4 regions of the Microbacterium sp. H37-C3 genome follow, and region 2 is predicted to be linked to each of the others. Evidence: predicted binding sites of a transcription regulator. Region 2 holds the regulator's gene; each other region holds the start of a gene.

Region 1 (7,500 bases), on a different contig from region 2:
GGCAGCTGACCATCCCGACGGCCGGCGGTCCCATCCCGCTGCAGGACGTCGCGACCGTCGAGCAGAGCGAGGGGCCGACCTCCATCACGACGCAGCGCGGTCAGCGCACCGCGACGGTCACCGTGACGCCCGCGGGCGACGACCTCAACGCGGCATCCGGGATCGTCCGGGATGCGCTCGACGAGGTCGAGCTGCCTCAGGGCGCGGATGCCGAGATCGGCGGCGTGCTCACGCAGCAGCAGGACGCCTTCGCGCAGCTCGGGCTCGCCGCGCTCGCCGCCATCCTCATCGTCTACATCGTGATGGTCGCGACCTTCAAGTCGCTGCGGCAGCCGCTGCTGCTGCTCATCTCGGTGCCGTTCGCGGCGACGGGAGCGATCCTGTTGCAGATCGCGACGGGCGTGCCGCTCGGCGTCGCCTCGCTCATCGGTGTGCTGATGCTCATCGGCATCGTCGTGACGAACGCGATCGTGCTCATCGACCTCGTGAACCAGTACCGCGAGAAGGGGCTGTCTGCCCACGACGCGACGATCGCCGGAGGATCGCGCCGTCTGCGACCGATCCTCATGACCGCGCTCGCGACGATCTTCGCGCTGACGCCCATGGGGCTCGGGATCACCGGCCACGGCGGGTTCATCTCGCAGCCGCTGGCGATCGTCGTCATCGGCGGGCTCATCTCGTCGACCCTGCTGACCCTGCTCGTGCTGCCGACCCTCTACAACCTCGTCGAGGGAGCGCGCGAGCGCCGCGCGGCGCGGCGGCGCGGTGACGTCGGTGCCGGTGCGGGTGCGGGTGCGGGTGCGGATGCTGGTTCGACAGCCGGTTCCGCGGGAGACGGGGTGTCTGCTGCGCCGATGACCCGGCGCGAGCGGCGCCTCGCGGAGGCAGCCACAGCCGAGCCGACCCACCTCGTCGTGCCTGTGGACGGTTCACCCGATGCCCCCACGCACCTGGTCATCCCGGTCGCGCCCGATGACCACGAGGTCGGCGACGCCCATGCTGGTGCTGGACGGCCGGTGGATTCCGGTGAACCGGAGGCCGGGTTGTCCCGTCGACAGGCTCAGCGAATTCCCGGGCCTTCTCGCGGACCCCGTCGCCGCCGCCTGGCCTGATCGCGGCACGCGCCGGGCTCGCGGCGGGCTCGCGCCGGGCTGCCGGCTTGCCGCGATGCAAGGGATTGCCCGCGGCGCGCCGTGGCCGGGAGCGAGGCGCCGGGGTGTTGCGCCGGAACCCTTGCATCGCAGCATGCGTTGCCCCCGCCCCGGCCCTCGAGCCCGGCCCTCGCACCCGGGCCTCGGCGCCGCGGCGGGCGATTTCTCAGGCGGATGCCGTATCGTGGCCGGGTCGGCTCTGGGCAGCGCGTGATCGCGACAGGTTTTGTGAGTCCATGGGGCCGATGGTGAGCGCCGATCGGCGCGCATGACCATCATGTGAATGGCCCCCGGCCGACGGATGTCCGGGTTTGCCCGCGTGCGCGCGGGCGCTGTTCTCGTGCAGTGAACCCAGAAGGACACACCATGCCCAAGAACAAGAAGCCGGCCGGCGGCCGCGCGCAGAACTTCGAGCCCCGCTACGGCAAGAAGACCTCGTACCAGGACGCGAAGCGTCGCCCCGGTCAGTCCTCGGCCGGAACCCCCGGCAGCAAGAGCCCCGGTCACCGCGGCTACCGTGCCGAGAGCGAAGACACCGGTCGCAAGAACCGCTGGTCCTCGCAGGACCGTGCCGGTCGTGACGAAGCGCGCGGCATCCGTTCGCAGGCCCGCGACGACCGCGGTCAGCGCGAGCAGCGCGGCTACGGGAACGACCGCCGATCGGATGCCGGCGGCCGCCGCCCCTACGAGGCCCAGCCTCGCGACGATCGCCGCACCTTCGGTGATGCGCGTCCCTCCTTCCGTGACGATCGTCCGCGTCGTGACTTCGGCGACCGTCCGAACCGTGACGACCGTCCGCGTCGTGACGATCGCCCCGCGCGTTCGTTCGATGACCGGCCGCGTCGTGACTTCGGCGACCGGCCCCGCCGCGACGACCGCCCCGCTCGTTCGTTCGATGACCGTCCCCGTCGTGACTTCGGCGACCGCCCGAACCGTGACGACCGTCCGCGTCGTGATGACCGTCCGGCGCGTTCGTTCGATGACCGCCCTCGTCGTGATTTCGGCGATCGCCCGAACCGCGATGACCGTCCGCGTCGCGACTTCTCGGACCGTCCGCGTCGCGATGACCGCCCGGCGCGTTCGTTCGATGACCGGCCTCGTCGTGATTTCGGCGACCGCCCGAACCGCGATGACCGTCCGCGTCGCGACTTCTCGGACCGTCCGCGTCGCGATGACCGCCCGGCGCGTTCGTTCGATGACCGCCCGCGCCGTGACTTCGGCGACCGTCCGAACCGTTCGGACTGGAACGCCGAGACGAAGTCGAAGGCCCACCAGGACCACGTCGACACCGTCCACGAGCGCCTGCAGGCGGAGGCCGTGGATGCGGCATCCGTCGCCCAGTCGTCGTTCGCCGACCTCGGCCTCGGTGACAACATCGTCCGTCAGCTCGACGCCCTGGGTGCGGCATCCCCGTTCCCGATCCAGGCGGCCACCATTCCGCCGATCCTCGAGGGCAAGGACGTCCTCGCCCGCGGCCGCACCGGCTCGGGCAAGACCATCGCGTTCGGCGCTCCGCTCGTCGAATCGATCCTGCGCAGCCAGGCCGGCAAGCGTCGCGAGTTCGGGCGTTCACCTAAGGCGCTGATCCTCGCTCCGACGCGCGAGCTCGCGCTGCAGATCGACCGCACCGTCCAGGCGATCGCGCGCAGCGTCGGGCTCTTCACGACGCAGATCTACGGCGGAGTGCCGCAGGCGCGTCAGGTCGGTGCGCTCAAGAAGGGCGTCGACATCATCATCGGCACCCCCGGCCGCATCGAAGACCTGCAGAACCAGGGAAAGCTCGACCTCTCCGAGGTGGGGATCGTCGTGCTCGACGAGGCCGACCACATGAGCGAGCTCGGGTTCCTCGAGCCCATGCAGCGCATTCTCCGCCTCGTGCAGGACGGCGCGCAGAAGCTGTTGTTCTCGGCGACGCTCGACCGCGAGGTCGCCGCTCTGGTCGACGAGTTCCTCGTCGAGCCGGCCGTCTACGAGGTCGCGGGCGAGAGCCAGGACACCTCGACGATCGATCACCGTGTGCTCGTCCTCGACCACCGTGACAAGGCCGAGATCCTCAACTCCCTCGTCGACCGCGACGGCAAGACGCTCGTCTTCGCCCGCACCCGCGCCTACACCGAGATGCTCGCCGAGCAGTTCGAGGATGCCGGGATCGCCGCGGTCGCGCTCCACGGCGACCTCAACCAGGGCAAGCGCACGCGTAACCTGCAGCGCCTGACCGACGGCAAGGTGCGGGTGCTGGTCGCGACGGATGTCGCAGCCCGTGGCATCCACGTCGACGACATCGACCTGGTCATCCAGGCCGACGCTCCCGACGAGTACAAGACCTACCTGCACCGCGCAGGGCGCACCGGCCGTGCCGGTCGCTCGGGCTCGGTCGTCACTCTCATCACGCGTCAGCGTCGCCGTCGCATGACCGAGATGCTCGAGCGTGCCGAGATCGACGCCCCCTTCGACGATGTCCGCCCCGGCGACGACATCCTCGAGGAGGTCTCGGGCCGACAGCTCGCGAACGTCGACGCCTGACCCGACGCCGCTCTGACGCCCCGCCGCACGCTGTGACCCGACGGTCGTGGCGTTCGGCGGGGCGCTTCCGTTGGACGTGCCGACCCCAAACCGGGCCTTGAGCCTGTTGACGGCCTGATCCGCGGCGCGTTCCGCTCCGCGGAGGCGAGCGGAACCTGCGAGGCTCGTGCAATGGGACGCAAACAGCTCGTGGGGTATTGGGGTCTCGCCGCGGCAGTGGCGCTCGTGATGACGGGCTGCTCGGCCGCGACCGATCCGGCATCATCACCGAGCCCGGCGACGTCGACCAAGTCGAGCGCGTCGACCCCGCCCCCGACACCGTCGCAGAGCGCCGACGCCCCGACGTCGGATGCTATGGCGCCGTCGCTCGACGGCGTGAGCTGCGACGAACTCGTCCCGAGCGCGATCGTCGATGCCAACTTCACGCAGGGGGCTGTGCCCAGCGACCCGTGGCGCGACGCTGCTGCTGCGCTGCCTGACGAACCGGCGCGCCTCGCTGCCGAGGCTGCGGGCGACGACATCGCGTGCGCCTGGGCCTTTCCCGGTGGCTCCGACGGCGGCGTCGATGTCTACGGTCTGACTCTCACCCCCGATGCGCGCGATGCCCTCGTCGCCGAGCTCCGCGATACCGCGGTCTTCAGCGAAGGTGATGTCGAGGGGGCGGCGACGTTCACCCGTGTGGAGGATGGCGAGGTCGCGTCTCGGACCGTCGGTTACCTCTTCGATGAGTCGTTATGGATCGCGTTCGTGGGAAACAGTGCGGTGGAGTCGTTCGACCGCGACTACGTCCCCGCGATGCTCGCGGCGATCCGCTCGTAAGCCGTAGCCCGACGCCCACCCTGAAATACGCCGAGCACGGCGTCAGAAGAGCGTGGGAACGGATGCCGCTGCGGCGGCGCGGCCGCGCGAAGTCGTGACCACCGGTCCGGCGCGGAATCGTCGCGTGGCGGGCTGGGCCTCTTCCTCTTCGAGCCCTCCCCGAAGGCGATGCCGCGCGAGCAGAGGTCGAACGCGCGTCGCGAGCATGCGCCGGTAGCCCTGCGGTGCCTGCACCGAGGCCCCGGGGTACAGGCCGCGGTACACCGGCACGAGGTCGGGGCGTTCACGCGCGAGCCACTGCTGGAACCAGGGTTTGACGCCCGGTCGCAGGTGCATCGCGCCGTAGACGACGCGGGCGGCGCCGGCATCCGCGATCCGGCTCAGGGCATCGTCGAGTACCTCGGTCGAATCGGTGAGGTGCGGCACGATCGGCATTAGGAACACCGTCACCCGGAACCCCGCGGCGCTTGCCGCTCGCACCGTGTCGAGGCGAGCGGCGAATGTCGGCGCGCCGGGTTCGAGCAGCTGCCGCAGCGGCTCGTCGAGTACCGCGATCGACATCGCGAGGTCGACGGGCACCGAACGTGCCGCCTCGGCAAGCATCGGCAGGTCGCGGCGAAGCAGGGTGCCTTTCGTCAGCACCGAGAACGGCGTGCCGCTGTCGACCAGCGCCGTGATGATGCCGGGCATCAGCCGATAGCGGCCCTCCGCACGCTGGTAGGGGTCGGTGTTCGTGCCGAGCGCCACCTGCTCGCGCGCCCAGGTCGGTTTCGAGAGCTCGCGGCGCAGCACGTCGGCGACGTTCAGCTTGACGACGATCTGCGAGTCGAAGTCGGCCCCCGCGTCCATGTCGAGGTACTCGTGCGTGCCGCGGGCGAAGCAGTAGACGCAGGCATGCGTGCATCCCCGGTAGGGATTGACCGTCCAGTCGAAGGGCATCGCCGAGGGGCCCGGGACCCGGTTGAGCGCCGAGCGCGACATGACCTCGTGGAAGGTCACTCCTGCGAACTCCGGCGTCGTCACCGAGCGCACGAGGCCGTTGAGTGTCTCGAGGCCGGGCAACGCAGCGGCATCCGCCACGCCCATCTGCTGCCCCTGCCATCGCATGAGAAGATTCGAACAGAAATTCGAAGTGTTGTCAAACATGAAAGCGCGAACCCTCGTATGCTCGGGTGCCGGTGAGGTGACAGGCAGATCGTTTCACCGGGGATCGAGGACGCTGCGAGCGGATGGGGGAGTGCGCTGTGACATTGACGTCAGCTGGGGAGAGGGTGAGATACGCCGGGGTAGCCGACGTGGTCGGTTTCTGCGAGCCGGATCGCACCCGCCCGCCGACGACGAGGGTGCGCCCCCGGCTCGTCCGAATGGATGAAATCCGCCGCGCTGTCGGTGCCGGTGTGAACGGTGCCGCACGATGACGATCATCGATCGAACCGCGTCGTACGCCAAACAGTTCACCGTCAGCGGCTACGTGCTCAATCCCGCGGAGGACCGAATCCTCCTCATCCATCACAAGAAGCTCGCGAAGTGGCTTCCGCCGGGCGGTCATGTCGACGAGGACGAGACGCCCCAGGCGGTGGTCGTGAGAGAAGTGTTCGAGGAGACCGGCGTGGCAGCCGTGCTGCGCCCGCACGCGGGCGTCGACCTCGCCGCGGACGGTCGCACCGAAGCTCAGCTCGACCTCCCGATCAGCATGAGCTATCAGCTCATCCCCGAGCGCCCCGGCGAACCCGCGCACATCCATATGGACATGGCCTTCGTGCTGCACACTTCGGAGCGCGGCGCCCTGACGCCCGCGGCCAGAGAGGTCCACGACGCGGGCTGGTTCTCGAGCATCGAGATCGACGAGCTCGACGCGTTCCCCGCCGTGAAGGTGATCGCGCGAGAGTTGCTCGCTCCGGCGGCCGCGGAAGGGCGCGCGGGCAGTGTGAGCCCGGGGGCATCGCCCGCCGGACCCGATGCCGTGTTCGGCGAGGGGACCAGCCCGGGTCGCGGGTGAACCGCGCTGCGAACGGGAACTCAACCGGGCCCGCAGGGCAGAATGGGGTCGTGGTGCACCCGACCGAGCCCGAGACACGTCGCTCGCGACGTGAGCGATCGGCGGAGGCGCGCCCTCTCCCCTCGCGGCGCGAGCTGCGTGAGCGGGCCGGCGCTTCCGGTTCCGCGGCAAGCGGTGCGGGTGAGGAGGTCGCTTCGGCTTCGTCGGCGGAGGGCCGATCACCGGATGCCGCCGCCCTGACGGCATCCGTGCGTCTGCCGGCATCCGTCTACGTCCGCCGCCGCGCCGTTGCGGCCACGGCTGCACTCGCACTCGTCGGCCTCGTCGTCGCCGGTACCGCCGGCTTCACGTCGGCACTCAGCGGACCGGATGAGGCTCCCGTCGACCCCGTCGCCGCGCTCGTCGGTGACGCCGCGGCGGGCGCGCCCAACGCCTCGTCCATTCCTGCGCCCGCGCAGTCCGGCGATGCTGCCGCCGCCCAGCCGGCCGACGACGCGACGACGGATGCCGCGGCCGCGGGTGACATCTGCGGTGATCCCGGATTCCAGCAGGCGCTCGCGTCGGGCTCTGACGCCGACGTCATCGCCGCGGCCGGGGGAGCCGAGCCTTTCCGGGCCGCGATCGCGGGCGGTGCGGCCCCGTGCATCGATCTGCACACGGCCGGCCGCACGTGGGTCGTCGTGAACAAGCTGAACGCGCTCGATCCGATCGACTACTGGCCCGAGCCGCAAGCGCGCGCCGAGGGCGTCGAGCGGACGAGTGGGGGACACATGCGCGCGGACGTCGCGTCCGCCCTCTCGCAGCTCGCGGCCGCCGCGCAGGCTGAGGGCGCGGGCACAATCGGAGTGAACAGCGGGTTCCGGTCGTACGACTTCCAAGTGTCGACGTACCGCAACTACGTCGGACAGCTCGGCCAGGGCAACGCCGACCTCACGAGCGCCCGCCCCGGGCACAGCGAGCATCAGACCGGTCTCGCCGTCGATGTGGTCGCATGCGACGGCGGGTGCG
Region 2 (7,500 bases):
GGGGTGGGTCGGGATGCACGCTCGTCCACGCGAGCGCACCAGAGGGAGACTAGTGGCGCGGCAGGGCGCCGATCCAATTGGCGAGGAGACGGATGCCGGCGGCCCCCGACTTCTCGGGGTGGAACTGCGTCGCCGAGAGCGGTCCGTTCTCGACGGCCGCGAGGAAGGGCGCGCCGTAGTCGCACCAGGTCAGCACGGGCTCGGCGAAGGGCTTCATGACCTCGAGGCTCCAGTCCTGGGCGCCGTACGAGTGCACGAAGTAGAAGCGCTCGTCCTGCAGCCCGTCGAACAGCGTCGACCCCGCCCCGGCACGAACGGTGTTCCAGCCCATGTGGGGCAGCACGGGCGCCTGCAGTTCGGTGACGGTGCCCGGCCATTGCCCGAGGCCCTCGGTGTCATCGCCGCGCTCGACGCCGTTGCCGAACATGATCTGCATGCCGACGCAGATGCCCAACACCGGGCGACCCCCGGCCAGGCGCCGCTCGATGATCTCGTCGCCGCGGCTCTCGCGCAGGGCGGCCATGACCGCGCTGAACGCACCGACGCCGGGAACGAGAAGACCGTCCGCATCACGGATGAGACCACGATCGGAGGTCAGTCGGGCGTCCGCACCCGCGGCGGAGAGGGCCTTGACGGCCGAGTGGATGTTGCCCGAGCCGTAATCGAGGACGGCGACGAGCGGCGCGCGTCCGGTCGTGTCACCCTCGGTCATAGAGCGCCCTTCGTACTGGGGATGCCGTGCACGAGCGGATCGAGCGCCTTGGCCTGCCGGAAGGCACGGGCGAAGGCCTTGTACTCCGCCTCGGCGATGTGGTGCGGGTCGCGTCCGCCGAGCACGCGGACGTGCATCGTCAGGCCCGCGTTGAACGCGATCGCCTCGAACGTGTGCCGCACGAGCGACCCCGTGAAGTGCCCGCCGATGAGGTGGTACTCGTATCCCTCGGGCTCTCCCGTGTGCACGAGGTAGGGACGCCCGGAGATGTCGACGACAGCCTGCGCGAGCGCCTCGTCGAGGGGCACGAGCGCATCGCCGTAGCGCGAGATGCCCGACTTGTCGCCCAGCGCAGAGCGCAGCGCCTGCCCGAGCACGATCGCGACATCCTCGACCGTGTGGTGCGCGTCGATGTGCGTGTCGCCCGTCGCGCGCACAGTCAGGTCGGTGAGCGAGTGCTTCGCGAACGCCGTCAGCAGATGATCGAAGAACGGCACGGTCGTCTCGATCGTGCTGATCCCGGTCCCGTCGAGGTCGAGCTCGAGTTCGACACTCGACTCGCTCGTGGCACGACGGATGCTGGCCGTTCGGGGGCTGGTCATGCCTCCGAGTCTATCGACGCCAGTGCTTCGAGGAACGCGGTCGTCTCGTCTTCCGTACCGGCACTGACGCGCAGGCTGTGCGGGATGCCGACGTCGCGGACGAGGATGCCGCGATCGTAGAGCGCCTGCCAGGTGGCGCGCGGGTCGTCGACCCCGTCGAACAGGACGAAGTTCGTCCAGCTCTCGTAGGCGTGGTACCCGAGGGCATCGAGCGTCGCCGACATCCGATCGCGCTGCGCGACGATCTCGTCCACCATCCGGAGCATCGTCGACGAGTGCGACAGCGCGGCTGTCGCCGCCGCCTGCGTGAGGGCGCTGAGGTGGTACGGCAGGCGGACGAGACGCAGGGCGTCGATGAGGGTCGCGTCGGCGGCGAGATAGCCGACGCGCGCACCGGCGAAGGCGAACGCCTTGCTCATCGTGCGTGAGACGACCAGGCGCTCCCGCTCGCCGAGCAGCGTCAGCGCGGAGGGGCTCTCGCGCGGCGCGAACTCCTGATAGGCCTCGTCGACGATCACGATGCCGTCGGTGGCGTCGTACACCGCCTCGATGACGTCGAGACCGAGCGGCGTGCCGGTCGGGTTGTTGGGCGCGCAGAGGAAGACGACGTCGGGGCGCAGTTCGGAGACTTGCGCCGCAGCGGAGGCCGGGTCGAGCGTGAAGTCGGGGCCGCGCGTGCCCGCGACGTACTGCGCGCCGGTGGCTCGCGTCAGCAGCGGGTACATCGAGTACGTGGGGCCGAAGCCCATGGCGGTGCGCCCCGGGCCGCCGAAGGCCTGGAGCAGGTGCTGCAGCACCTCGTTCGATCCGTTCGCGGCCCAGATGCGATCGGGGGTGAGGCCGTGACCGAGGTACTCGGCGAAGGACTCGCGGAGGTGCGTGAACTCGCGGTCGGGATAGCGGTTGACGTCGCGCAGGGCACGGGCGACGGCATCCAGGATGTCGTCGGCGACCTCTTCGGGAACGGGATGCGTGTTCTCGTTGACGTTCAGCGCGACCGGAAGCGGCGCCTGCGGGGCGCCGTACGGGGTGAGGCCTCGCAGATCGTCTCTGAGGGGCAGATCATCCAGACTCGGGCTCATCCCACCCATGCTAGGCCGCGTCCGAGTCCGGCGTGGCCGCATCCCAGCTTCTGCGCCGAAGACGGCGGGCTTCAGCTCGCGGCGTCGTACTCGGCGGGGATGGCGAGTGTCTGGCCTGCCTCGAGCTGACCAGAGCCGAGGGCGTTCAGCCGGATGATGGCGTCGACGACGTCACGGGGGTCGGCGGCCGGCGCCACCTCTTCAGCGATCGACCAGAGCGATTCGCCCGACATGACGGTCACCGTCGTGAACGACCCCTCGGGCGCGCCCGCCTCGTTGGAGGCGAGTGCTCCCCCGCCGGAGAGCACGGCAGCGGTGACGGCGACGACGGCGGGAAGTGCGGCGATCGCTGCGATGACGCGGCGTCCGCGGCGCGTCAGGCGCAGACGGGTGCGGGGGGCCGGTGCGAAGCGGGCATCGATCGTGGTCATGACATCTCCTCGGGAGCGGTAGGAAGATTCGCTCCCGCCTCTCGGCCGGGAGAGGCGGGTGCGAACTTCGGTTCCGAACGTATCTTCGATATTGTGTGGTGTCAACCACCCACCGAAATCGGAGACCGATCGAAGAGACACGCGGAGCGTTCCGTGATGTCGCTGTCGGATCGGGCTACCTTTTCGACAGCGAGAGCCCACCACGAACCTCCGACATCGGGTCGGGGACGGGGCGCGACGACAGGAGACCGGCGGTATGAGCGAGAAGCCGCAGACGCGACGACGGAAGAATCTGAGCGATAAGCAGCTCGCGATCCTCGAGGTGATCCAGCACGCGATCGCCCGCAACGGCTACCCGCCGAGCATGCGCGAGATCGGCGACGCCGTCGGCCTCAAGTCGCTGTCGAGCGTCACCCACCAGCTGAACCAGCTCGAGCTGAGCGGATACCTCCGCCGCGACCCCGGCAAGACCCGCGCAATGGAGGTCCTCATCGACCTCCCCGGCACGGCCGGCGAGAACCCCGCCGACGCCGCGCCTGCCCTCGGCGACGCCGCCCTCGTGCCGCTCGTGGGCCGCATCGCGGCGGGCGTCCCGATCACCGCCGACCAGCAGGTCGAGGAGATCTTCCCCCTGCCGCGTCAGCTCGTCGGCAAGGGCGAGCTGTTCATGCTCAAGGTCGTCGGCGACTCCATGATCGACGCCGCCATCTGCGACGGCGACTGGGTCGTCGTGCGGGCACAGGCGACCGCCGACAACGGCGAGATCGTCGCGGCCATGCTCGACGGCGAGGCCACCGTCAAGACGCTCCGTCAGCGCGACGGCCACACCTGGCTCCTCCCCCGCAACTCGGCGTTCGAGCCGATCCTCGGCGATGACGCCACCATCCTCGGCAAGGTCGTCGCCGTCCTCCGCACGGTCTGACCTCGCCGCACCGACGGAACTGCGGGAGGGGATGCCGCGACTCGGCGGCATCCCCTCCCGTCGCCCGGCACGACCCGGATCCGCTCGCGTAGCGTGGCGGTATGTCGCAGCAGCAACTCCCGTACGGTTCTTGGCCCTCCCCCCTGACCGCCTCGTGGGCCAGCGCGTCCTCGTTGCGCCTCGACGGCGCGCGCTTCGTCGGGGATGAGATCTGGTGGGGCGAATCCCTTCCCGATGAGGCCGGTCGCGTCGCCGTCATGCGCCGCCGCGACGATTCTGTAGAGGTCGTCCTCCCCGCGCCCGGGAACGCGCGATCGCGTGTGCACGAGTATGGCGGCGGCGCCTGGACGGCGTCCGACGACGGCGAGCTGTTCTTCGTCGACAAGTCGGACCAGCGCATTCGACGCCTCCGCCCGGGCGGCGAGCCCGAGGCGCTCACTCCCGAGGAGAGCGGCACCCACTACGGCGGTCTCCGCTGGCAGCACGCCGCGCTCCTCGCGGTGCGCGAGCGCGAGCGCCCGGGGCGCACTCCGGAACGACACATCGTGCGGATCGACGGCGCGAGCAGCGATGAGAACGCCGCGAGGGGCGACGAAGCGGGAGTGACGGAGCTCGCCGGGGGCAGCGACTTCGTGGCTCAGCCGGCACTGTCACCCGACGGATCACAGCTCGCGTGGGTGGCGTGGGATCACCCCGACATGCCCTGGGACCGCACCCGCATCCGTGTCATCGAGCTCGACGCCCCGGATCGTGTCCGCGAGGTAGCCGGCGGCAGCACGGCCGCGCTGCAGCCGGAATGGACATCGGACGGCCAGCTGCTGCTGCTCGACGAGCCGACGGGGCGCTGGAACCTCCATCGCGTCGACCCCGCGACCGGTGCGGCACCCGTCGCGGTCTCCCCCGCCGACGCCGACACGGGTGGTGGCCTGTGGGTCCTCGGCACCCGGTGGTACGCGCCGCTCGACGACGGCCGCGTCGTGGCCGTCCGCACGCACGGCTCGGACCAGCTCGTGATCATCGACCGCGACGGCGGCGCGATCCCGCTCCCCTTCCCCGCCACCGCTCGACTGCAGATCGAGGACGTCCGCGGCAGCCGCGCCCTCGTGAGCGGCGCCATGCCCGGGGCGAGCGGGCTCTGGCTGGTCGATCTCGACAGCGGCGAGCCGACAGCGGTGCGCGGCGGAACCCCTGATATCGACGAGGCATGGATCCCCCATGCCCGTCAGATCACCACCGAGGGTCCCCACGGCCCGGTGCACGCTTTCGCCTATCCGCCGACAAACCCCGATGTCACGGCGCCGACCGACGAGCTGCCGCCGTACCTCGTCTGGGTGCACGGCGGGCCGACGTCGCACGTGGGCGGTACCGCCGACGCCAAGGCGGCCTACTTCACCAGCCGAGGCATCGGCGTGCTCGACGTGAACTACGGCGGGTCGACCGGGTACGGCCGGTCATACCGTGAACGGCTGAAGGGCCAGTGGGGCGTCGTCGACGTCGATGACGTCGCGGCGGCGGCACGCGGCCTCGCCGCCGACGGACTCGCCGATGCGTCACGGCTCGCGATCGAGGGCGGGTCGGCCGGTGGCTGGACCGTGTTGGCGGCGCTCGTCGGCACGGACGTGTTCGGCGCGGGGGTCTCGCGCTACGGCGTCGGCGATGCCCGCGCCCTCGCGGCCGAGACCCACGATTTCGAGGCGCGCTACCTCGACGGCCTGATCGGTCCCCTTCCCGAAGCGGAGCACGTGTACATCGAGCGGTCGCCGCTGAGCCACGCCGAGGGGTTCCGCGTGCCGCTGCTGCTTCTCCAGGGCGACGAGGACGCCGTCGTGCCGCCGGCGCAGGCCGAGGCCATCCGCGACGCACTCGTCGCGCAGGGCGTGCCCCACGCCTATGTCCTGTACGCGGGCGAGGGGCACGGGTTCCGACGGACGGAGACGATCGTGAACGCTCTGGAGAGCGAGCTGGCGTTCCTCGGCCAGGTGTTCGGTTTCGACACACCCGGCGTCGCGCCGATCGAGCTCGACTGAGCCCGGCGATCGCCTGGCGCTGATACGCCTGTCAGGCCGGCGGTGCTGGTGAGGCCTTCCGCATCCGCGGAGGACTCACCAGCACCGCCGAGCCTGCAGGTGTATCGCCGGCCGCGTGATCAGACGGCGTAGGGCGCGAGCTCAGCCGCGAGACGCTCGGAGACGTGCGCGTGCACGGCCGTGCCGTCCTCCTCGTGCGAGGTGGCGACGATGTGGCCACTCTCGTGCACGGCCGAGATCAGGTCGCCACGGTCATACGGCACGAGAGCGCGCACCTCCACAGCCGGCAGCGGCAGCGCATCCTCGATCGCGGCGCGCAGCTCGTCGATGCCCTCGCCCGTGCGGGACGACACGAAGTGGGCCGTCGGCTCGAGCCCGCGCAGCAGCAGGCGCGCATCGTCGTCGACGAGGTCCGCCTTGTTGAAGACGACGAGCTCACGGGTGGCGCGAGCGCCCACGTCGCCCATCACGTCGCGGACGGTCGCGAGCTGCGCCGCGGGATCGGGATGCGAGCCGTCGACGACGTGCACGATGACGTCCGCGCCCGAGACCTCCTCGAGTGTGGACCGGAACGCCTCGACGAGCTGGTGCGGGAGATTGCGGACGAAGCCGACGGTGTCGGTGAGCGTGAACACGCGCCCGTCGGCGGCCTCGGCCCGACGCACCGTGGCATCCAGCGTCGCGAACAGAGCGTTCTCGACCAGGACACCCGCGCTCGTCAGCCGGTTCAGCAGACTCGACTTGCCGGCGTTGGTGTAACCGGCGATCGCCACCGAGGGGATCGTGTTGCGCCGACGCTCGGCTCGCTTCGCCTCGCGCGACGGCGCGAACTCCCGGATCTGCTTGCGCAGCTGCGCCATGCGGGTGCGGATGCGGCGCCGGTCGAGCTCGATCTTCGTCTCACCGGGACCGCGCGAGCCCATGCCCGCACCGCCCGCGCCGACCTGGCCACCGGCCTGGCGGCTCATCGACTCGCCCCACCCGCGCAGACGCGGCAGGAGGTACTCGAGCTGCGCGAGCTGGACCTGGGCCTTGCCCTCACGGCTCTTGGCGTGCTGGCTGAAGATGTCGAGGATGACCGTGGTGCGGTCGATAACCTTGACTTTCGCGACATCCTCCAGGGCGCGCCGCTGGCTCGGCGCCAGCTCGGTGTCGGCGATCACGGTGTCGGCACCGACGGCGGCGACGAGGTCGCGCAGCTCGGCGGCCTTGCCGCGTCCGATGTAGGTGGCGGGGTCCGGATGCGGCCGCCGCTGCAGAACGCCGTCGAGCACGACCGCACCGGCGGTCTCGGCCAGGGCCGCGAGCTCGCGCAGCGAGTTCTCCGCGTCCTCGTGCGACCCCTGGGGATACACGCCGACGAGCACGACGTTCTCGAGTCGCAGCTGTCGGTACTCGACTTCGGTGACGTCCTCGAGCTCTGTGGACAGGCCGGGGACACGGCGCAGCGCCGCGCGCTCCTCGCGATCCCACTGGTCGCCGTCGGTGTCTCCGTACGACACCGTCGACTCATCCTGCAGCGCCTGCGCGCCGCCGAAGACGCGGATCGACGAGCGCGTCTCCGCGCTCGCGAGCACGCGATCGACCGGGTCCACCGCGATGTCGCCGTCGCCGTCGGGGGTGGTGATATGCGTCATAACTCTCTTCCCGGGATGCCCGTGCCCGGGCATCCGTGAATTCTAGTCTCCCGCCGGTACGTCCGGCTCCGATACGCTCGGATGCAT
Region 3 (7,500 bases), on a different contig from region 2:
CAGAACACCTGTTCCTCGCCTCGCGGGGCGAGCGCGCTGGCTCGGGCGAGGACACGGGCGTACTCCGAGAGGTACAGCGCGTCCTGCTGGAGGTACCAGGCGAAGACCGGCTCATCGAGCTCTCCCGTGCGCAGCCCCTCGACGAAGGCGCAGGAGTCGACGGCGGCGCGGAGCGGAGCGGCGCCGGCCCAGGCGCGCTCCGTCCACGACACGGGCGACGGGAGGTGCGGGCGCAGCTCGTGCAGGTGATCGACAGGGCCGTTTCCTCGCCCGACGCCGAGCGAGGCGCCCGCCGCGATCGCACCGGCCAACCATTCGGTCGCACGCGCGAGGGCACCGGTCCAGCCGATGCCGCTCGCGCCGAGCGTCGCCATCGCCGACGACAGGGAGCACCCGGTGCCGTGGGTGTTGGTCGAGGCGATGCGGCGGCGCGCGACCTCTGCCGCGACCCCGTCCGGCGTCACGATCGCGTCGGGGCAGTCGTCGCCGTCGAGATGCCCGCCTTTGACGAGCACCGCCGCACCCGATGTGCGCGCGAACCGCTGCGCCTGGGCGAGGGCGTCGCGCCAGGTGCGTGCGAGCGGCTCCTCCGCGAGCACTGCCAGCTCGGGGAGGTTCGGCGTCACGAGGGCGACGCGCCCGCAGAGGGCGCGGATCGCGGCCTCTGCGGCGGGATCGAGCAGGCGATCGCCGCTTGTGGCCACCATGACGGGGTCCAGCACGACGAGGTCATGGCCTCGCCGAGCCAGCCAGTCGTCGACGACCGCGACGAGCGGCTCGGAGTGCAGCATCCCGATCTTGATCGCATCGATCTCGACGTCATCGCCGACCGCGTCGAGCTGCGTACGCAAGAACTCCGGCGGAGGCACGTGCACGGCCCGCACACCGCGGGTGTTCTGCGCCACGAGGGCCGCGACGACGGCCATGCCGTAGCCGCCCATCGCCGCGATCGACTTGAGGTCGGCTTGAATGCCCGCGCCGCCCGACGGGTCGGTGCCCGCGATGCTCAGCACCCGCGGTACGCGCGGCGCCCGTGCCCCGGCGGTCACCGGACCGCTCCGTCCGCGGTGTCGGATCCGCGCCCGCTCGCTGCGACGGCGAAGGCGCGCGCGGCCGCGGCGGGGTCCGCAGCACCGCTGATCGCCGAGACGACGGCGACCCCGGCCGCCCCCGCTCGGCGGAGGGCGGCGACGTCATCGGGACCCACACCCCCGATCGCGACGCACGCGAGCGGCGTCGCTGCGGCCCGTTCCGCGAATCCCTCGATGCCCAGCGCGGGCGGGTGATCGGGCTTCGTGATCGTCGGCCGGATCACGCCGACCCCGAGATAGTCGAGGGTGCCGTCCGGCATCGCGTGGGCGGCCTGCAGATGCGCCGCCGTGTTCGCCGTCCACCCGATGACGGCGTCCGGCCCGAGGACTCGCCGCGCAGTCGTGGGCGGGATGTCGTTCTGACCGAGATGCACGCCGTCCACGCGGGCCCCCGCATCGATGGCGGCGAGGGCGACGTCGACCCGGTCGTCGATGAGCAGCGGAACCCGCCCCGCGATCACATCCGACAGCATCCGGGCGCGGCGGATCAGCTCGGCCGCGCTCACTCTCTTGTCGCGCAGCTGCACCACCGTCACGCCCCCGTCGACGGCGGCGTCGACGATCGACAGCAGCGCGTCGGCGTTCAGCCGGTCATCGGTGACGAGGTGCAGGGCGAGGTCGACCCGGCGGGTCACCGGACGCCCTCCGCCGCCATCGCGCGGGTCGCGACGCGTGCGGCATCGAGGTCGCCGGGAGCGAGCGTCGCGAGCGCGTCGAGGAAGGCGACGGCGAACGAGCCGGGACCGGACGACACGGATGCCGCAGCCTCGGCGGCCTGCTTGTGCACGAGCGACGCTGCGACGGCTGCCGAGAAGGGCTCGACGACGCCGAGGAAGGCCGCCATCGTCGCGCCCAGCGAGCAGCCTCCGCCGGTCACCCGGGTCAGCAGCGGGTCTCCCCCGGGAACCCGCGCGACCCGTTCTCCGTCGGTGACGAGGTCCGTCGCGCCCGACACCGCGACGACCGCGCCGGACCGGCGGGCCAGGGCCGCCGCGGCCGCGTGCACCGAGTCCGGGTCGTCGATGCTGTCGACGCCGCGGCCGCCCGCGCCGGTTCCGGCGACCGCCGCGATCTCCGAGGCGTTGCCGCGGATGATCGCGGGGCGAGCAGCGACGAGCTCCGCGGCGAGGGCCGTGCGGATCGGCAGCATCCCGACCGCGACGGGGTCGAGCACCCAGCGCCGCGTCGCCGCCACGATCTCGCGGGCGCTGGCCTGCTGCTGCGGATTCGGGGTGCCGAGGTTGATCAGGACACCGTCGGCGACGTCGGCGAAGATGCCCGCCTCACCCTCGATGTCGACCATCGCCGGGCTCGCCCCGAGCGCGAGCAGCGCGTTCGCGGTGAACCCGGTGACGACGGCGTTGGTCACGCAGTGGGTGAGCGGAGCGGCATCCCGCAGCGCTCGGAGCGCCGCTTCCGGTCCTCGGACGGTGGGCACGACATCGCGCATTTCGACATCCCTTCGCCAGCATTGCACTGGAGCAGGTTCGACGGGTCTAATCTCAGCTCGCGGTCGCGGGCACCCCGTGTCGGGACACGACCATAGCAGGCCGGTTTGCACGCTCTGGGCCGCTGTGCTTTTCTCCCGGCCGCCGAAGCGCGTAGGTTGCGAGTGAGCGCGCTTCACGGGCCGGCGCGCGAGGGGGTGGGGCCGTGCTGACAGCGGGATGCGCGCTGGTCTTCGCGTGCCTCATGACGATCATCGGCCTCGTCGTGCTGTTCACGCTGCGCCCGAGCTGGCGTCGGCGCGGCGCGCTCCTGCGCTTCGGGATCGTCGGCGCGCTCTCGGCCACCGCGTCCAGCCTGCTGTACCTCGTCCACACCCAGACCGGCGATCCGGCATCGCTCGTCATCAGCGACATCGCCATGGTCCTCGGCCCGGGACTGGTCTTCGCCGGGCTCGGCTCGCTCAGCGGCGGCGTCCTCACCCGCGGCGGCATCGCCGTCTCGCTCGCCGCTGTCGTCGGCGTCGTCTCCGCGGCGATCGGACTGCCCGTCTCGCTCGCGGTGAAGGTCCTGGTCATGGCGGTCATCTGCGGGTTGACCAGCGTCGCCGCGAGGCACCCCGCCATCGCAGCGCGACGGGGGTCGTGGCTCCTCGCAGCGACCATGGCGGTCTACGCGCTCTTCTCCGTGTGCCGCGCCGGCGTGGGGCTCACGCTCGGATGGGATTCAGCGCTCTACCGCCTCGGGTTCTCGGTCGTGCCGACGACCATCGCGGGGGCCGTGCTCGTCCTCCTGAGCGGCGCTGCCCTCCTGATGATCCTGTCGGACCGCAGCGCCGCGCTGGCCGCGCTGGCCGGGCAACGCTCGCGCGGGGCCCCGGACGACGACCGGGGGCCGGCGTGGACGGTTACGCTGGGTTCGTACGAGATCGTCCGAACCGCCCTCGGGGCCGCGCGCGCCGATCGGATGAGGGAGGACCTGATCGCCGCGGCGCGGACTCTCGATCCCGGCGCCGTCGTCGAACCCACGGGGGCCGGTGCACGGCTGCGCAGCCCCAGCGAGCAGAGGGTCATCGAACGAGCGCTGCGGGCTCGACTGGTTGCGGCGGGCTGGAGCCCGGGCGAGGTCGGCCTGGTCTCGGTTGAGGTCGCCGTGGTGGACGGTGTCGGCGCATGACGGCGGGCGGCGCAACCCCGACTCGCCGATTTCACGCCGTCGCCGGCCGCGCGTAGAGTCTGGCCATGGAAGCCGAACTGCAGACCGACATCGTCGTCCGTCCGGTGCGGGATGTCGACGCCGAAGCCCTCGGGCGGGTGCACGCCACCTGCTGGCACGAGACCTACGACCACCTCATCAGCACCGCCGCTCTTCAGAGCGTCTCGCCGCGACGACTCGCCGAGCTGTGGACCCACTGGGCCGCGCAGGGCGAGGACTTCCGGATGTACGCCGCACTCGTCCGAGGTGAGATCGTCGGTTTCGTCGGGTCGGGCCCGGCGCGCGATCGCGACGCCCCCCGGATGCGCGAGCTGTACTTCATCTACCTGCTCGACGCCTGGCACGGCACCGGCATCGGTCAGCGGCTCTTCGACGCGGCCGTCGAGAAGGACGAGGGCGTCTACCTGTGGGTCGCGGAGGACAACCCCCGCGCGCACCGCTTCTACGAGCGAAATGGCTTCACGCTCGACGGGCAGACCCACACCGAGCCGTTCCTCGGCGAAACGCTGACCGAGGTCCGCTTCGTCCGCTGACCCGGCGCGAGTCGGGTGACGGCGGCGGTCGTTCCTCCCCCGCCGGTGTTTTTAGCGAGTTGCTCACATTCGTACTTCTGTTCGACTTCGATGTCGTACCCCACTGTCATCATGGGAACATGACAGCGAACAGCGCGGGTGGCGAGGTGGGAGGCGAAACGCCCACGCCGTCGCAAGCGCTCGCTTTCTCGCGGTACGCGGAGGCGCTCGACCTCTCTCACGCCGCTGACATCGCTCGCACCCGGGCGCTGGCCGACCTGGGCCACGCCGCGCTGCACGACGCTCGCCGTGATGGGGTGCGGGGCGTGGCGTCGGACATGGAGCTGCGGTCGGTCGCGGCCGAAGCAGCGGGCATGGCGCGGTTGACGGACCGGCGGCTGCAGGGCGAGATCGACCACGCGATGACCGTCATCGATGACTACCCCGCGGTGTTCGAGGCGTGGGTCCAGCGGCGGATCGAACGCGGCCACGTCGATGTGGTCGTGCGGGTCGGCGCGGGGGTGCCGGCTGAGGTGCGGGATTCGTTCGCGGAAGCGGCGATCTCGGTGTGTGAGCGGGATGTGCCCTCGCGGGTGCGGGGTGCGCTGGACGCGCTGGCGGCCCGGCTTCACCCGCAGACCTTCACCGACCGGCACAAGACCGCGGCGGCGGAGCGGTGCGTACGGGTGTTCCACGGGACAGACGGGATGTCGAACCTCGTCGCGAACCTTCCGACGGTCATCGCCGCCGGGATGCTCGACCGACTGACGCAGATGGGACAGTCGGTGAAGGACGCCAGGGCGGAGAGTGATTCCGGCGACACGCGGACGATGGATCAGCTGCGCGCGGACATCCTGGGTGACCTCGTTCTCGGCGGGGCGCCCGTGGTCGACCCGACCTACGGGACCGACCGGGCCGGTGGGCTCGGCGCGATTCGGGCACGCGTTCAGGTCGCGGTCACCGCCGAGACGTTGATGGGCAAGGATGAGAGCCCCGCCGAAGCCGTCGGGGCCGGGCTCGTCGATGCCGACACCGTCCGGCAGCTCGCCGGGCAGGTATCGGAGTGGGACCGGCTCTTCATCGACCCCGTCACCCGCACCCCGGTCGAGATCGACACCTACCGACCCACCGCGTCGATGAAGAAACTCCTGATGGCCCGCGACCAGCACTGCCGGTTCCCCGGATGCCGACGAGCCGCGATCCGCTGCGAACTGGATCACACCATCGACCATGCCCTGGGTGGGCACACCCACATCTTCAACCTCGCCCACCTCTGCCAACGACACCACTCGATGAAGCAGTTCACGAAGTGGGAGGTTCGGCAGGTCGGTGGTGGGGTCCTCGAATGGACCTCACCCCTCGGCCGGGTGTACCGCGAAGACGTTCCCGTACCGGCGGTCTGCTTCACCATCGACACCACGGACCCGCCACCGGATGCGACACCCGGCGGACCACCGCCGGACGAACCGCCACCCTTCTGACACCGCCTGATCGCGCGGGCGTGATCTCCGACCGGCCGACGACGGTCAACGGGTGATGGTCGTGCCGAACAAACGCGCGATCGGTACGAGGACAGCGGGGCGAGCGGCGACGCACGCCCCGACGATGACGGCGAGCGACAGGACGAACAGCCAGAAGCCGGTCCAGTTGTCGGCGTAGGCCGTCGGGTCCGCCGAGCCTTGTGCGGCGTACATGTGGTTGAGGTTGCGGAGCGCTCCCGTAGCCAGGACGAGAGCGACATGGGTCACGATGAAGACGACGAAGAAGAGCATCACCAGCACGTGCAGGCGTCGTGCCCACTCGAGCGGGTACAGGCGGTTGATCCGCCCGTCGCCCCGCGGCCAGACCGTGCTGAGCCGCGCGCCGGTGACGACCGCGAGCGGTGCCGCGACGAACACGGTCGTGGCGTACGCGAGCTGCTGCAGGCTGTTGTAATTCACCCAGCCGTTCTCCGTCGGCCAGTCGAGCGACACGTACTGCAACGCCGCCGAGGCAGCATTCGGCAGCACGTCCCAGCTCGTCGGCACGATCCGCATCCACTGTCCGGTCGCGAAGAGCAGGATGACGAACACGATGCCGTTGCCGATCCAGATGACGTCGAGCGCCTGATGGAACCAGATCGTGAGGCTCGTCCGGCGCTTCGGCCTGCCCCGCGGTGACCAGAACACCCTCGGACGCTTCTCCCTCCGCGCCTGCAGACCCGTGCGAATGATCAGCACCATCAGGAAGGCGTTGAAGAAGTGCTGCCAGGCGAGCCACGGCGGAATCCCGACCGGCGCCCCCGCCGGCAGCGGGTATGCGCCCGGGTACCGCTCGACGAACCCACGCATCGCATCGAGGCTCAGCGCCCAGCGGGCGAACGCGACGGCACCCGCCGCCGCGAGCACCAGTGCGACGCCGACGGCCACGATCACCGTCACCCGTCGGCGTGCGGCGGCCACGCGTTCGACCAACACCGCGGCAGGTCAGCGGTGGCGGAACTCGGGGGCGCGCTTCTCGGCGAAGGCGGCCATGCCTTCCTTCTGGTCCTCGAGCGCGAACAACGACGCGAAGAGCGTGCGCTCGAGGCGCAGCCCTTCCGCGGCACTCGTCTCCTGCGAGGCGCGCAGCGCCTGCTTCGCCGCATAGGCGACCGGCAGCGATCGCGACGCGATCCGATCGGCGACGGCACCGGCTTCGTCGAGCAGCTGCGCCGCCGGAACCACACGAGTCACGAGCCCGGCGCGCTCCGCCTCCTCCGCCGGCATCCGCCGTCCGGTCAGCACGAGCTCCGCGGCCTTGTAGTAGCCGACCGCGCGCGTCAGCCGCTGCGTCCCGCCGATGCCCGGAATGACGCCGAGGTCGATCTCGGGCTGCCCGAACACCGCGGTGTCGGCGGCCAGCACGACGTCGCACATCATCGCCAGCTCGCACCCGCCACCGAGCGCGAACCCGGCAACCGCGGCGACGACGGGGGTACGCACCCGCGCGAAGTCCGCCAACGCCGCGAAAGGGTTCTCCATCGACATGTCGCGGGCACTCTTGCCCGCCATCTCTTTGATGTCCGCGCCGGCCGCGAACGCCCGCTCCGAGCCGGTCACGACGATCGCGCCGATCGTCTCGTCGCGGTCGAACGCCATGGCCGCGTCGGCGAGCTCGGCGACGAGCGTCGAGTTCAGGGCGTTCAACGCCTCCGGTCGGTTCAGTGTCAGCCAGCCGACGCGCCCTCGCGTCTCGCTGACGATGGTCGTGTAGTC
Region 4 (7,500 bases), on a different contig from region 2:
CTGCCGCCGCGAGCCCCTTGCCATGCCAGACGGCGAGGCTCGTCGCGGTGAGCAACGGCCAGCGTTCGGAGTGCGGCGCGTTCGGCGCGAGTTTCAGCTGTTTCGCGGCGCCACGGAAGTCGAGCGCGTCCAAGCTGATCCATGCCTGGGCGAGGACCGCCAGACCTTTGGACGACACCAGTCCGCTCTCGAGCGACCAGGCGGTGCGATCGATGCTCGCCAGCAAGGCACGAGCCCGCTCCGTGTCACCCGCCGAAGCGATCATCGCCGCGGCGACCACTGTCGACGAGTTGCGTGACGCCGGGGTCGAGCACACCGCCGCCGACCGCGTCGCCGCCGTCATCGCTTCGTGCAGACGACCTCCCTGCCAGAGCGACAGACTCAGCTGCCGCAGCATGGCGCCCAGGTGCTCTCTGAAGCGCGAGCGGACATCGGGATCGATCTGGTCGATCAGCTCGACGGCACGCCTGCTCCACGTGATGGGAGTGCACCAGTCGCCGCGCAGGCGCGCGGCGGTCGCGCCCACGCTCAGCCGGGTCGCCTCGTCGAGCGCGGGGGCGAAGTACGTGGGGTACGACGGCGCATCGATCACCATGTCGAAGAGGCGAGCAGCCTCGGGCCACCGCAGCGGATTGGCCGAGAGAGCCAACCCCAGGCCGAACGTGAGCATCGGATGCCACGGCAGAACGTTCTCGGGCACGCGCTCGAGCACCGGCAACAGGCTGTCATCCGGGTAGCTGTCGATGCTCGCTGCGAAGAGGTGAGCCAGCGCGCGGTCAGCGAGCGCCCAATCGGCGCCTTCGACGGCCAGCTCGAGGGCGCAGACGAGGCCCGTGCCACCCTCGAGGATCGACTGCGCCGCCGTCACGCACAACCGCCGGTACCGGTCGTCGTCACGACGAGCGCGCGCACGGAACGCGTCCCTCACGGTCTCGGCATATTGGAACACGCGCCCGCCCGACGCGTAGGGGATCCACCGCCCGAACCCGTCTCTCTCCAGCGCCGTGAGCAGCGCCTCGGCATCCGGATTGCCACTCAGCCGCCGGGCGAGGTCGGCGTCGACGGACCGAACGACGGCGGTGTCGGTCATGAACTCGACGGTGACGGGATCGTGCAGCGACGACTCGATCCGATCGGCCACGACGCCGTTCCACTCGCTCGAATCCAGTCGAGGGATGTGGCCGACCTGCGCGATCGCACTCACCACGGCGCGCACCGTGAGCGCGAATCCGCCGGTGGCTACGACCACCTGATGCGCCACCCGCTCGTCAGTCATCCCCGCCTGCTCACGCATGAGCGTGGTGACCTCGGCAGGCGTGAAGGCCAGCTCGCTGCGCGAGAGCACGCGGGTGATCCCGTCATCGAGAGCGGTGACCGAGAGAGCCGTCTCGCCCCGGGTCGCCACGATGACGCGCAGCATCGGATACATCACGAGGAGGCGCGCGATATCGTCGTCGATCCGCTCGGTCAGGTCGCCGAGCCTCTCGTAGGCGTCGAGCACCAGCACGCCCGGGCGATCCAGCGCGACGAGGCGGCGGGCCACGTCGACCGGGTCAGCGCCCGCCTCGACCAGCTCGCCGGCGCGTGCGACCAGGTCGGCCGACACATGCCCGGTCTTCGCGGCGGCGGTGATGACCCGGTGCCACAGCATCCGTCTGCCGTCGACTTTCTCCGGCACCGACACCCACACGACGGAGTCAGGATGCTCCGTCCGCAAGGTCCAGGTGCGCAGGAGCGTCGTCTTGCCCGCCCCACTCGGTCCTTGGATGACGCACAACCGGACCACGGGCGACTCGAGCACACGTGTCAGCCGAGGCCGATCGGGCACACCGGTGGCCGATTCGATCCCTGCTCCCCCAGCCGAGACCCGATTCATCCCTGCACCTCGATTCGTCACGCCGAAACGACGAGCCTAGGAAATTCACCTTGGAGTATCCGGGCGGCGCAGGTGCCCACGTGAGTGCGACCGGGGTCGAGCGACGTCAGCGCGCGATCGCTCCGGGCGACCAGCCGATCCGGTTGCCCGAGACCTGTCCGCTCTGCACGATCAGTCGCTCGACGAGGGGGATCTGCGCGGTGGGAATGCTCACCCGGCTGCGCAGCATTGCGATGCCGACGAGGGCGATGAACCCCGAGAGCATCTTGTCGATGACCGACGTGAGGATGTTGGCCGAGAACGCTGCGGCGACGACCGGCAGGCCGAGTCCGGCGATCGACGAGGTGACGTTGTCGGAACCGTGACCGGAGTACCCGCCGAACATGAGGACGCCCAGCGGAGCACCCACCAGCGAGCACGCCACCGCCACGAGCAAGGTCAGGTTGACGTAGCGGAAGAGGTCGGCTCCCATGCCGAACCGACGGATGCCGTACCCCCACACGAGCGCTCCGGCGACGTTCACGAGCGCGAAGGGAGCCGCCCCCGGGGCGCCCACGACGAACCCGAACACGTTCGTGCTGAGCCCGACGACGACTCCCGCACCGGGACCGAAGACCATCGCCGCGACCGCGGTGCCGGCCATGTCGAGGTAGATCGGCAAGTGGAGCAGCTGCACCGTCGACATGCCGATGAAGTTGACGATGAGGCAGCCGAACATGATCAGCGCCTGCACCCGCCGAGAGACGAGCGGCTGCGGCGCGGTCAACGAGGGCGGCGGGACGGGTGATTCGCCCGCGGGGCGGGGACGCCGCGGCGGCGAGACCCGGGGCGCCACATCGTCAGGCCGGCGCGCCTGCTGATAGCGGCGGATCCAGCGGTCGGCCTCGTCGGAATCCGCGCCGAGCGCCAGCACGATGTCGCGCAGGAGCCCGATGTCGACCCGGGCCCGGCCCGGCCGGAACGCGTCGTACACCGTGGTGCGCGGGGGCGTGGCGGCCGCCGGGTTGACGCCCCGCTCGACGCGCAGTTGTGCGATGCGACGGACGACTTCGGCGTACGACACCGGCCCGGCGGCATCCTTCAGCGCGAGCAGATCCCGCGCGATCGCGTCGAGAGAATCGGGCTCGCCGAATCGCGTGTCGTCGTCCTGCACGTGCACTCCCCCGCCCTCGAGCGGATGCATGTCGCAAACCGCATACGCGCAGCGGATCCCCTCGCCCCGCGGCGATCACTCTATCGACACCGGCCGCCGGGGTGTTCGGAATTGTTCGCACACGCGCGTTGCAGGCCCGAACGGCACGCGTCGTCGGGCAACCAATGCCAGCGTGAGAGCGACGGCTCGCCGACTGGGGCGCGGGTCGCGATTCGCTCTCGATGAGGATCCATGAAGAAGAGACATCCCTCCCTCGCCGTGGCCTCGGACGTGGCGCAGCCGGTTGGGGAACCGGATGTCGCCGAGCCGGTGGCCGAAGCCGTCGAGGCGGCCGTGTCGGCCGAGGTGGCCTCGCGGGCAGGGCTGTTCACGGCGGCCTCGACCGCGGGTGCCGTCGCGACGCGGGGCGGCGCGCTCCTCGCGGCTGGGGCGCTGGTGATCGCGAGACGACGGACCGTCGGCTGACGCTCCGTACCGAGAGCACGTGCGGGGCACCGACCATGGGGGGCGGTGCCCCGCACGTCTTTTCTGCCCGCGAGGCCGCCTTTCTGCGGCCGTCCATTCCTCTCCAACCGAGCCGCAGAATAGTTCTCCACTGATGTACGGATATTCGATGACAATGTCTGACCCCCTGGGCAGAATGGGAACATGACATCGAATGGCGAAAGCGCACACGAACCGGATGCCGGCTCGTCGAGCTCGCCGTACGCGGGCATCGTCGATCGGGTGTGTCAGGCGGACGATCTGCTGCACGCGGCGAACATCGCGATGACTCGTGCGCTCGCTGAGGCGGGGCGCAGCGCTCTGCGGCAGGCTGCGCGATCGGGCGAGCGGCCACGCGGCATGGGGTCTGACATGGAGATGCGCTCGATCGCTGCCGAGATCGCCGGAGTGAGGCGGTCGCACGATCGCCGCGCGCAGAGCGAGATCGACCACGCGCTGACCATCGTCGACGACTACCCCGCTGTCTTCGAGGCATGGGAGCAGCAACGCATCACGCGCGACCACGTCGACGTCGTCGTCCGCATGGGATGCGGCCTCGCCGACGACATCCGCGACGACTACGCGCGGCAGGCGATCTCCATCTGCGAGCGCGACATCGCATCGCGAGTACGCGAACCGCTCCGCAACCTCGCCGCCCGGATGGGGTCGGAGTCCTTCACCGAACGACACCGCACCGCCGCGGCGAAGCGAGGCGTCTGGGTGACGCACGGCACCGACGGCATGTCCGAGCTCGGCGCCAGCCTGCCGACCGTGATCGCCGCGGGCATCCACGACCGCCTCACCGCCATGGCGCAGTCCGTTAAAGACGCCCGCGCTACCGCCGCGGAGGCGCCTGTGGAGGATTCAGCACCTGACGTCCGCACGATGGATCAGCTCCGTGCCGACATCCTCGGCGACCTGCTGCTCGGCGGCGCCCCCGTCGTCGACCCGACCTACGGCAGCGACGCCGCCGGGCCGCTGGGTGCGATCCGGGCGCAGGTCCAGGTGACGCTGACATCCGAGACAGTGACCGGCATCGACGATGCCCCCGCCGAACTGGTGGGCGCCTCGCTCATCGACGCCGACACCGCCCGCAAGCTCGCTGGCCGCGCGAGAATCTGGAACCGACTCTTCGTCGACCCGATCACCCGCACGCCGGTGGAGGTCGACACGTACCGGCCGCCCGCGGCGATGAGCAGACTGCTCAAAGCACGAGATCAGCACTGCCGATTCCCCGGATGCCGCAGAGCCGCGATCCGCTGCGAACTCGACCACACCATCGACTACGCCCTCGGTGGCCACACCCACATCTACAACCTCGCCCACCTCTGCCAACGACACCACTCCATGAAGCAATTCACGAAGTGGGAGGTGAGGCAGATCGGCGGCGGGGTCCTCGAATGGACCTCACCCCTGGGTCGGGTGTACCGAGAAGACGTACCGATACCGTCAGTGTGTTTCGTTCCCGACACCGGCGGGGCGCTACCACCCGGGGCGGGCAGCGACGAGCCACCGCCCTTCTGAGCCGGCCGGCGCTGGCCGGCGCCGTCACACGCCCCGGATGCGCTCCGCTTCGGCGAGCACGACCGGATCCTCGCATCCGCGCGCGAACCCCGCGATCCGCCGGTCGATGTCGCGCTGCAGGATGACCGCGCCGATGCGCTCCGCCAGCGGCGCGAGCCATGCCGGACGGCAGGCGAAGTTGTAGCGCCACACCGCGACCGAGCGCGAGGGGTCGCCCTCGACCGGACTGAACCGCCACCCGCCGCCCATCCGAGCGAAGAACCACGAGCCTTTCGTCATCTTCATCCCGACGTTCGACGGCGGGTTGTACGAGACGTACTCGCTCTCCATCGCCAGCCCGAACCGCTGCACCGTGTACGTGCGGACGCCCTTCGCCGGCCGATCCGAGCCGATCAGGTGCTGTCGCCGGATGAAAGGGTCCCAGCGCTTCCGCACCTCTCCCTGCGTCTGCGACACAGCGAACGCCACGTCGACGGGCACGGGAACGACGCAACGCGACTCGACGACCGGCATCCGCCCATCGTGGCACGCCCCCGCCGCACAACACGCTCCCGCGACGCATACTAAGAATCATGCGCAACGTCCCCCTCGGTCAGAGCAACATCCAGGTCCCCAACGTCGTCGCGGGCATGATGCGGATCGAGGAGCTCTCCGACGACGACATCCGCGCCCTCTACGACCGGTGCCGCGAGGTCGGCGTCGACTTCTTCGACCACGCCGACCTCTACGGCTCGTCGCGCCACGCGTGCGAGCGACGCTTCACCGAAGCGCTCAAGCTCACGCCATCCGAGCGCGACGAGATCACGCTGCAGACCAAGACCGGCATCGTCGCCGACGACTGGCACTTCGACCACTCGTACGAGCACATCGTGGCCTCCGCCGAGGAGTCGCTCGAAGCGCTCGGCACCGACCGCATCGACGTGCTGCTGCTCCACCGTCCCGATGCTCTCGTCGAGCCCGACGAGGTCGCCCGCGCGTTCGACCACCTCGAATCCTCGGGCAAGGTCCGCGCCTTCGGCGTCTCGAACCACACGCCCCGCCAGATCGATCTGCTGAAGACGGCGGTGACCCAGCCGCTCGTGGCCAACCAGGTGCAGCTGTCGATCACGCACTCGACGATCATCGCCCAGGGGCTTGCGTCGAACATGGCCGGCGAAGACGACTCGATCACCCGTGACGGCGGCGGACTGGTCGATTACTCGCGCATCAACGGCATCACGCTCCAGGCGTGGTCGCCGTTCCAGAAGGGCTTCTTCGACGGCGTCATCTTCGGCGCCGAGGAGTACCCCGAGCTCAACGCCAAGCTCGACGAGCTGGCCGCGAAGTACGGCGTCACCCCGACCGCCATCGCGACCGCGTGGATCACCCGCCACCCCGCCGGGATGCAGGTCGTGCTCGGCACCACGAACCCCCAGCGCGTCGCGGATGCCGCCGAAGGCAGCGACATCCCCCTGACGCGAGGCGAGTGGTACGGGCTGATCCAAGCCGCCGGGCACAAGGTGCCCTGAGCCCGGGAGACCTACTCGCAGCCGATGCCGTCGCCGTCCCGGTCGAGGTGACGCCCGTAACCGGGATCCCCCGTCCGGACGGGGGCGGCGCCGGCGTTCCGGGCCGCCGTGCAGTTGTCGTAGTACGTGAATGCCGGTGCCGCGGGTGCCTGCGCAGCCGGGGCCTGCGCAGCCGGGGCTTGCACCGTCCGGGCGGACAGCTGGCCCTCGAGGTCCGAGATCCGGGCCGCGCGAGCATCGAGCTCGGTCTGCGACGCCGTCGCCGCGGTCTGCATCTCGGTCACCTGAGCGGTGGTGGTCTCGAGCGCCGCGGTCGCCGTTGCGAGGTCGTCGAGCGCCTCATCCAGATCCGCGCGGGCGTCGGTCAGCGCCGTGTCGTTCTCGACAGCCACCGTCTCGGCGTCGGCGACATCCGTCTCGAGCGAGGCCACCTGGTCCTTCAGCGACGTCACTTCGGACTGCGCACCCGCGCCTCCGGCGCCACCGCCGAGCAGCAACCCGGCCACGAGCGCCGACCCGGACGTGATCAGCGCCGCCTTGCGCGACATCGGACGCGCCAGGAACGACGGCTTACCATCGGCGCGCAGGCTCGATCCGGCCATGTTCTCTTCTCCCCCATCGCCGCGCCCCCGCGCGGCCCCGCCGTCATCATCGCGGGACGCGCGTCGCCGCGCCACGCACGCGCGTACGAGCGTCGCAATACGGACCGCCCGCGCGCGTTCCGATCCGGTCAGGTGCCGCAGAACGTCTGGTAGCCGGCCGCGAAGTCCGGACCAGCCGGCTCGGCATACCGCTCCGCGCCCGAGCGCGCCGTGAACGGCGTCGACAGGACGGTGGTGAGCCAGCCGAGCGGCTCGAGGTTTCCGGCGGTCGCTGCGGCGAGCGCTTCCTCGACGAGGTGGTTGCGCGGCACGTAGATCGGGTTCGCGGCATCCATCACCTCGGCGTCGGGCGCG

The links. Region 2 encodes LexA, which represses DNA repair genes until DNA is damaged. Its sites were predicted from a motif close to TCGAACANNTGTTCGA; they were not measured.
Region 1: the regulator LexA is predicted to act here: its motif matches at 5,609-5,624, upstream of O1W71_RS05715 (Rv2578c family radical SAM protein).
Region 3: the regulator LexA is predicted to act here: its motif matches at 4,355-4,370, upstream of O1W71_RS06820 (HNH endonuclease signature motif containing protein).
Region 4: the regulator LexA is predicted to act here: its motif matches at 3,628-3,643, upstream of O1W71_RS11995 (HNH endonuclease signature motif containing protein).

What each region holds. Positions count from the first base shown of each region.
Region 1 covers NZ_JAPVLR010000002.1:134,277-141,776, forward strand. The annotation lists gene O1W71_RS05700 (efflux RND transporter permease subunit) at 1-1,112, shown strand, start outside; gene O1W71_RS05705 (DEAD/DEAH box helicase) at 1,518-3,674, shown strand; gene O1W71_RS05710 (hypothetical protein) at 3,846-4,493, shown strand; gene O1W71_RS05715 (Rv2578c family radical SAM protein) at 4,536-5,600, opposite strand; gene O1W71_RS05720 (NUDIX hydrolase) at 5,908-6,492, shown strand; gene O1W71_RS05725 (M15 family metallopeptidase) at 6,543-7,500, shown strand, end outside.
Region 2 covers NZ_JAPVLR010000001.1:926,996-934,495, forward strand. The annotation lists gene hisH (imidazole glycerol phosphate synthase subunit HisH) at 50-712, opposite strand; gene hisB (imidazoleglycerol-phosphate dehydratase HisB) at 709-1,314, opposite strand; gene O1W71_RS04630 (histidinol-phosphate transaminase) at 1,311-2,396, opposite strand; gene O1W71_RS04635 (LysM peptidoglycan-binding domain-containing protein) at 2,468-2,827, opposite strand; gene lexA (transcriptional repressor LexA) at 3,084-3,749, shown strand; gene O1W71_RS04645 (prolyl oligopeptidase family serine peptidase) at 3,851-5,776, shown strand; gene hflX (GTPase HflX) at 5,896-7,224, opposite strand; gene O1W71_RS04655 (class I SAM-dependent methyltransferase) at 7,499-7,500, shown strand, end outside.
Region 3 covers NZ_JAPVLR010000002.1:377,520-385,019, reverse strand. The annotation lists gene thiD (bifunctional hydroxymethylpyrimidine kinase/phosphomethylpyrimidine kinase) at 1-1,049, opposite strand, end outside; gene thiE (thiamine phosphate synthase) at 1,046-1,726, opposite strand; gene thiM (hydroxyethylthiazole kinase) at 1,723-2,529, opposite strand; TPP riboswitch at 2,532-2,628, opposite strand; gene O1W71_RS06830 (hypothetical protein) at 2,745-3,713, shown strand; gene O1W71_RS06825 (GNAT family N-acetyltransferase) at 3,779-4,285, shown strand; gene O1W71_RS06820 (HNH endonuclease signature motif containing protein) at 4,405-5,745, shown strand; gene O1W71_RS06815 (cytochrome b/b6 domain-containing protein) at 5,791-6,720, opposite strand; gene O1W71_RS06810 (enoyl-CoA hydratase-related protein) at 6,730-7,500, opposite strand, start outside.
Region 4 covers NZ_JAPVLR010000004.1:63,194-70,693, forward strand. The annotation lists gene O1W71_RS11980 (LuxR C-terminal-related transcriptional regulator) at 1-1,876, opposite strand, end outside; gene O1W71_RS11985 (ECF transporter S component) at 1,983-3,059, opposite strand; gene O1W71_RS11990 (hypothetical protein) at 3,261-3,494, shown strand; gene O1W71_RS11995 (HNH endonuclease signature motif containing protein) at 3,678-5,036, shown strand; gene O1W71_RS12000 (SRPBCC family protein) at 5,061-5,549, opposite strand; gene O1W71_RS12005 (aldo/keto reductase) at 5,609-6,544, shown strand; gene O1W71_RS12010 (excalibur calcium-binding domain-containing protein) at 6,556-7,146, opposite strand; gene O1W71_RS12015 (protein adenylyltransferase SelO) at 7,275-7,500, opposite strand, start outside.